DNA from 3 places in the Paenibacillus sp. NRS-1781 genome. Region 1 is predicted to be linked to each of the others. Evidence: riboswitches for the same ligand, from Rfam matches in the RefSeq annotation. Region 1 holds a riboswitch; each other region holds the start of a gene.
The links. A riboswitch is a leader RNA that binds a small molecule or an ion and turns the genes downstream of it on or off. The one in region 1 is predicted to bind cobalamin.

Region 1 (2,272 bases):
GCCAGGATGTGATCGCTGTGTCGGTAGGCAAGGTGACGGCGCAGTCCATTTTGGAGGAAGGGATCGAACGGATCGTGTTTCCAGTGGAGGAACGCATGGGCGCGATGATGGTGGAGCTGGGAAGATATTTTGAGCATAGCGCTTCGGCGCACGGCTGCGGCCTGGAAGTAGTGAGCTGAAAACTTCCCCATATCCTTGGGATAAAGGGTAAAATGAAGATAAGGGCCTACAGGGTCTTTATCTTTTTTTGTTGGAAATGCATCGACAGAAGTTTTTGTTATAGGGAAAATATTTATTTAATATAATGAAAAAGCCTCGATGCGGATACCAGGACAGGAGCTGAGACGTTATGAATTCCATTTGTGTATTTGCCGGGTCCAGGCCCGGACATTCATCGGTATATCTTCAGGAGGCAGGCAAGCTTGGAGAGGCTATGGCGAGACATCAGGTCCGTTTAATCTATGGAGGCTCCAGCAAGGGGCTGATGGGCGAGGTCGCGGATGCGATGCTGGCAGGGGGCGGTCAGGTCACCGGGATTATGCCAACCCTGTTATTCGATGCAGAGATTATTCACCGGGGAATTACTGAATTTATTGAGGTGGCGAACATGCATGAACGCAAAGCGGTGATGAGCGAAAAGGCTGACGCATTCATTGCCCTTCCGGGCGGATTGGGAACCTTTGAGGAGCTATTTGAGGTGCTGTGCTGGGCGCAAATCGGCATTCATCGCAAGCCCATCGGGCTGCTGAATGTGAACGGATATTTTGACCCGTTGGAGGAAATGGTGCGTCATAGTGTGCGGGAGGGCTTTACCGGAGTTGACCATCCAACGCTGTTGAGTATCTCTGCGGACCCGGACGAATTGTTGCATATGTTAAAAAATAAGGCAGAGAACTTGAAATAAAGCGTTTTTCATGCTTGCGCAACTGATTAAGCCAAGGTTATGATAAGACCCATAATCAAATAGCGGACAGACAAGGTGCCTTTGTGATAGCGAAGGGTAACAGGGAATCGGGTGCAAGTCCCGAGCGGTCCCGCCACTGTAAGGAAGAGGATTTTTTCAGACGTCACTCGTGAGAAAACGGGGAAGACGAAAAAATCTGTTGATGCCGAGCCAGGAGACCTACCTTGATCTGTATGCACCGTTAACCTTCGCGGAGAGGATGGGTGTACGAAATCAGGAAATCAGGCGCACGCTGCTTTTTCCATGTTGGTTACAGGTTTGCGTGGATCAGAACGTGCAGAAGCGTTTCAAGCGTGAACAGGCAGATGGAAAGCAACGGCACGATGGCGGAAGACAAGAAGTGTCTTCTTATGCTGTGTCCGTCTGATGATACGATGCGTACATAGGAAACCCATCCGGGCAGGATGGGTTTTTTTGAGTTACAGGATGTCCATATACAAGTGAAATAGATAGAAGTATGGAAAACATGGCATAGATTTAAGAGGGAGGATAACGATGAGCCCATTAGGAAAATTGCTCGTGATTGGATTCGGACCGGGGGATATGGAACATATCACCAAACGGGCGCTGGACGCGTTGGCCGAGAGTGAGGTCATTATTGGCTACAACACCTATGTGGATCTGATCCGTCCGTTGTTGAATGGACAGGAGATTGTACGCACAGGCATGACGGAGGAAGTGAGCCGTGCGCAGGAGGCGGTTCGACAGGCGGAGATGGGTAAGAAGGTAGCCGTCATTTCCAGTGGAGACGCAGGCGTATATGGTATGGCGGGGCTGGTGTACGAAGTGCTGATGCAAAAGGGCTGGCGCCGTGAGGACGGGGTTGAGGTAGAAGTCGTGCCGGGGATATCGGCGATTCAGTCCTGTGCTTCGCTGCTGGGTGCGCCCGTCATGCATGATGCGTGCACGATCAGTCTGAGTGACCATTTGACCCCTTGGGAAACGATTGTGAAGCGTGTAGAGGCGGCAGCTTCGGCGGATTTTGTCATTGCATTGTACAATCCGCGGAGTGGCCGACGTACACGCCAGATTGTTGAGACGCAGTCCATCTTGCTGCGTTACCGTGATCCGCAGACTCCGGTTGGGCTGGTCAAGAGTGCTTACCGTGACCGTCAGCAAGTAATAGTGACGACGCTGGAGGACATGCTGAACCATGACATTGGCATGCTGACGACTGTCATTATAGGCAATTCCTCGACGATGGTGTATGACGGTCTGATCGTGACGCCACGCGGGTATCAGCGCAAGTATACGCTGGGTGCGACCGAGCAGGCGCTCAAGCCGCATCAGCGGCTCCGCACGGAAGCG
Region 2 (2,272 bases), on a different contig from region 1:
TGTTGCGTTGGATGGTTACGTTACTAAGCCTGGTGTTTAGTATTCGTAAACTTTATCGCTGGCTACGTCGGAAATTTCGGAACAAGCGAAAACCCACCGTGTAATTAGGTTAGGCGCCTAACGGTGGGTTTAGCTACGCATTTAGCGCGCCGTGATGATCCACAGCCTTTCAAGTCCTAAGAGTCTTTGCCGTTGGTAGCGGCGAAGGCTCTTTTTAGTATACGGACACGGTGGTTATCTCTATACCTAATTTTATCACGTCCATTGCGTGCATGCAACGCAAAGTCATAGCCTTGATCCTTGCCGTATCGTTTAAATTTAAAATATTGCGCAGCATTTGTTGACAAGCCTGTAACAACAAAATAAGATAGTCCTAATTCGTAATATAGAGGAATAAAGGAAGAAAACAGGTGTGAACCGGACTTTCCACTTACAGGGTTTCGCTGAAATCATGTAGATGGCTGTTGTGCGTGTTCACTTAAAAGGGAAGTTCGGTAGATTCCGACACGGACCCGCCACTGTATACAGGCATCAGCAGGGAATTGCTGTAGCTTTCAGAACAGCCACTGGAACTGTGAGGAACCGGGAAGGCCTGAGAGATAAGCCTGAAGTCAGGAGACCTGCCTGTTTTAACATCACTGTCAGACCCACGGGATGCTGGGGAGGTGGTTAGGCGTGCTGCATACAGAATGTCTGAAACCGATCCGATCCCCTTGTTTTTAGAGGGTGAAGAGGGTGAGCTTAGGCATTTGATCATGAAAGCATTTCTGACTGCTGATCAAGCGGTCGGGGATGCTTTTTTCGCGCTAGGTATTTGTGAATGACAAGACAGAGGGGGATAAATAAGATGATAAGCAATCGTAAAAAGCGTTCATGGTTTATATGTACAGGGGTGATGCTGCTGCTGGCAGTTATGGCTCTGGGGGGATGCTCGACAACTAGTAAGACGGCGGATAGCCCCAGCAAGGGCGAGAACACATCCACACAACAGGCTACAGCAGATAAGAAACTGGTGATGGCGTATACGTGGAAACCGTCGGGCGTTGACCCGCACGGAGACAATAGCTGGGATGTCATGCGGTCCGGCGCAGGTGAGACACTTGTCCGTTTGAATGAAAAGCTGGAGCCAGTGGCTTGGCTGGCCAAGGAATGGAAGCAGGACAGTCCCACAGTTTGGACGTTCGGCTTGCAGGATAAGGTCACTTTTCATGACGGAAAGAGTATGGACGCGGAAAGTGTGAAAGCTTCCCTGCTGCGCTCCATCGAGAAAAGCCATTTGGCAAAGGATTTGCTAGACGTAAAGTCGATTGATGTAACTGGGCCGCTGGCGTTGAAAATCACGACTAACCAGCCCAATTCAGCGCTGGTGTCCAATCTGGCTGATCCATCGACGATTGTGCTGGATGTAGCGTCTATGAAGGATGAGCAGAGCTACCCTGCGATGACAGGTGCTTTTAAAATTAAAGCGTTCAACAAGGATCAGTCCTTGGTCGTAGAGCGTTATGACGGATATTGGGGCGAGAAGGCCCGGCTGGCTGAAGCAACGATGAAGTTCATTACGGACGGCAATTCACGCCTGTTGGCGCTGCAATCTGGCGAAGTAGATGTAGCGACTGATATTCCGGTGGATAACGCGGAGGTATTAAAAAAGAACGATAAGCTGCAAGTGCTGTCGGCTCCCTCTTTGCGCACTCATATGATCGTGTATAACATGGAGTCGCCTGTGTTCAAGGATGCCGCGAACCGCAAAGTAGTGGACAGCCTGATACCACGTGCATCCATTGTGAGTGCGATCATGAGAGGCTATGGTACGGAGGCAAGCAGCCCATTCCCGAGCATTCTCCCCTTCGGCAAGGTGGAACGTAAAGTGCTGGACGGAACGGCAGGGCAGTTGTTGACGAAGGACGGCTGGCAAAAGGATGCCCAAGGTACATGGACCAAGCAGGGCAAGCCGTTCGAGGTTACGTTGCTGACCTTCCCTCAGCGTCCAGAGCTTTCGGTCATGGCTGAGGTGATTCAGAGCCAACTGCTGAAAGAGGGCATCCAGGTGAAGATCCGCAAGGTGGAAAATATCGACGAGGCGCTAACCAAAAACGATTGGGATTTTGCCATGTACAGTATGCTGACTGCCCATACGGGGGAGCCGCAATATTTTATGGACATGTTTTATTCCTCTAAAAGCGAGGCCAATGTAAGCCGTTATGGTTCCAAACCGCTGGAGAACCTTCTTGGCAGCTTGAAGCTGGCGAAGGATACAGCACAGCGTAATGCC
Region 3 (2,272 bases), on a different contig from region 1:
GTCCTTGACATTTTTGCTGTATAAAATGACGTCCGGATTGGCCGCAATAATATTTTCTTCACTGATCTGGTACCAGCCCTTTTGCGTTGCAGCCACATTTTCGCCGCCCGCCAAAGAAATCAGCTCGTCCATAAACTCGCCCTTGCCGACCGTCCAGCCAGGTGAAAATTCGACGTAGACTCTCAGCTTTTGCCCTTTACCGATATTTTTAACACCGTTTTTCACTTCCGCTACATCGGCTCTCATCTTGTCGGTTACCGCTCTCGCTTCTTTCTGATGGTTGGTAATTTTCCCATATAGTTCAATATTAGCCATGACATCCTCAACCGTTTTCGGCTCGGTTTTAAAAATTATAATTCCCAGGTCGCGCAGCTTGGTCGTAGCCTGCTCACTGAGTGATATGCCTGCAAAAACGACTTCTGGATTCGCTGCAATGATCTCCTCTTCATTCGGCTTCATAATGCCGCCCACTTTAGGCTTCTTCGTAGCTGCTTCCGGGTAATCCGAATAGTCCGATACGCCGACAATTTCCTTATCCAGTCCGATGGCGAACAGCGCCTCGGTTTCAGCCGGGGAGACGGAAACGATTTTACCCGGCGCTTTTTTGAACGTAAACTCCTGCCCGGTCGCATCCTTAATGGTCAGCGGGTAGACCGTTTTGCCCGGAGGCTCCTGAGCGGTTGCCGTCTGTCCCGGTTGCTGTGAGGCTTGATCCCCTTTATTTTCAGCGTTCTTTCCGTTAGCTCCACATGCACTCAGCACAACCGCCAAGACCAGAGCCAATAAGCCTGTAGTCCAGACCTTTATTTTATTCCCTGCCATGATTTGCACCCCTCCATATAAATTCTTTTAAAAGCGTCACTTGAACATCATCCGATATCTCTAAATCCAGCCTTCTTTTCCTTTCAAAAAACCCCTGCATCCTCAGATAAGGACACAGGGGTCACGTTAGCGCAGATCGTACGCAGGCGGCAGTTTCTTCCGCATGGACAGTCACTGCGAACACGTCATCCTTTCCTCGAAGGACTATGGTGACAGGCGGACGGGCAGGTATCCTGACTTACAGAAATATGCGACAGCCTGTTGCTCCTTCATATGCTTTGTGGCACATAAACCAGAGCGGACTGGCATTTTTCCATTTACAGTGGCGGGACCGCGCCGGATTCACACCGACTTCCCTTTTAACAGCGCACCGATATGAATCCGAGGGTTTCATACCACTGCACCGACCTCGTCTGCTGGATATTTGATGTAGTGTTGGTCAAGCCGTTCTTTTACTTGATGATTATAGGTTAAAAAAGACTGGCTTACAACCCAAACCGCCTGTTTACCTGCCCTATGTCTGTGATCATGAGAAGTATATACGCAGTCAGTTCTGATCCACCAGCCATCCGGTGAACTTGTGCCCTGTAGCCAAATCTGGATGTGTTGCTGTAGAACGGGTGGCGGTTAAATCTGCAAATGGCTTTTGTGCCAAACTCAACCGAATCCTGATGGCCCCTCCCGGCTTCGGATTCAGGCTCCAAAAATCATGACCTGGTACCAGCATACAAGCCAACTGACGAATCACTCCACCATGCGTGACGACCAGAACAGAAGGTGGGGCATCGGACAAACCTGTTTTCTGAAGCTCCATCATTTTGCGCCACTCATACAAAGAGTCAAGAAATTCACCAAGACGGTTCACAAAGTCTTTCCAGGGCTCTCCACCCGGCGGCGTAACCCGTTGCGGCTCATCAATCCACACGCGGTACAATGCCACATCTTTGAGCATATCATACGTTTTTCCATCCCATTCCCCAAAATGAAGCTCTCTCAGACGTGGTTCCATGATGACAGACCAAGCAGACATATTATCTGGTTTCAGTTCCGATTCTGGCAAAATGATCTGCAAGGTCTGACGACAACGTATCAAGTCACTACAATAGATTCGGGCAAAGGAATGTGTCTGTAATTGTTCCCGCAAAGGCTCTAATTCCTGCTCTGCTCCTGGCAGCAAGCCCAGATCAGAGTGCCCCAGGTATCGACGTTCCCTGTTCCATAAGGTTGTGCCGTGACGTACCAGCACAAGCTCCAAATCCCATGGCGGGTGTTCTGTAAAATCATGCTTCAAGGTCACATCACTTCCTGCTCTATTGCTGGTGTTCGGTGCGTCACGCTTCATCACTGCGTCCACCCCAGTGCATAACATCCGGCGGACACGAACAGACACAATCCCACGAACATACTGGACACGGCAAACATCAGCCGAATCGTATGTCGGATATCCTCC

Region 2: another riboswitch for cobalamin. It lies ahead of ACIFO6_RS15570 (ABC transporter substrate-binding protein); the one in region 1 lies ahead of ACIFO6_RS05325 (hypothetical protein).
Region 3: another riboswitch for cobalamin. It lies ahead of ACIFO6_RS07730 (ABC transporter substrate-binding protein); the one in region 1 lies ahead of ACIFO6_RS05325 (hypothetical protein).

What each region holds. Positions count from the first base shown of each region.
Region 1 is NZ_JBITPI010000015.1:146,410-148,681, reverse strand. It holds gene ACIFO6_RS05335 (uroporphyrinogen-III synthase) at 1-179, shown strand, start outside; gene ACIFO6_RS05330 (TIGR00730 family Rossman fold protein) at 350-904, shown strand; cobalamin riboswitch at 962-1,145, shown strand; gene ACIFO6_RS05325 (hypothetical protein) at 1,107-1,331, shown strand; gene cobJ (precorrin-3B C(17)-methyltransferase) at 1,460-2,272, shown strand, end outside.
Region 2 is NZ_JBITPI010000043.1:53,511-55,782, reverse strand. It holds cobalamin riboswitch at 445-642, shown strand; gene ACIFO6_RS15570 (ABC transporter substrate-binding protein) at 848-2,272, shown strand, end outside.
Region 3 is NZ_JBITPI010000020.1:73,068-75,339, forward strand. It holds gene ACIFO6_RS07730 (ABC transporter substrate-binding protein) at 1-822, opposite strand, end outside; cobalamin riboswitch at 1,029-1,246, opposite strand; gene ACIFO6_RS07735 (histidine phosphatase family protein) at 1,370-2,164, opposite strand; gene cbiB (adenosylcobinamide-phosphate synthase CbiB) at 2,164-2,272, opposite strand, start outside.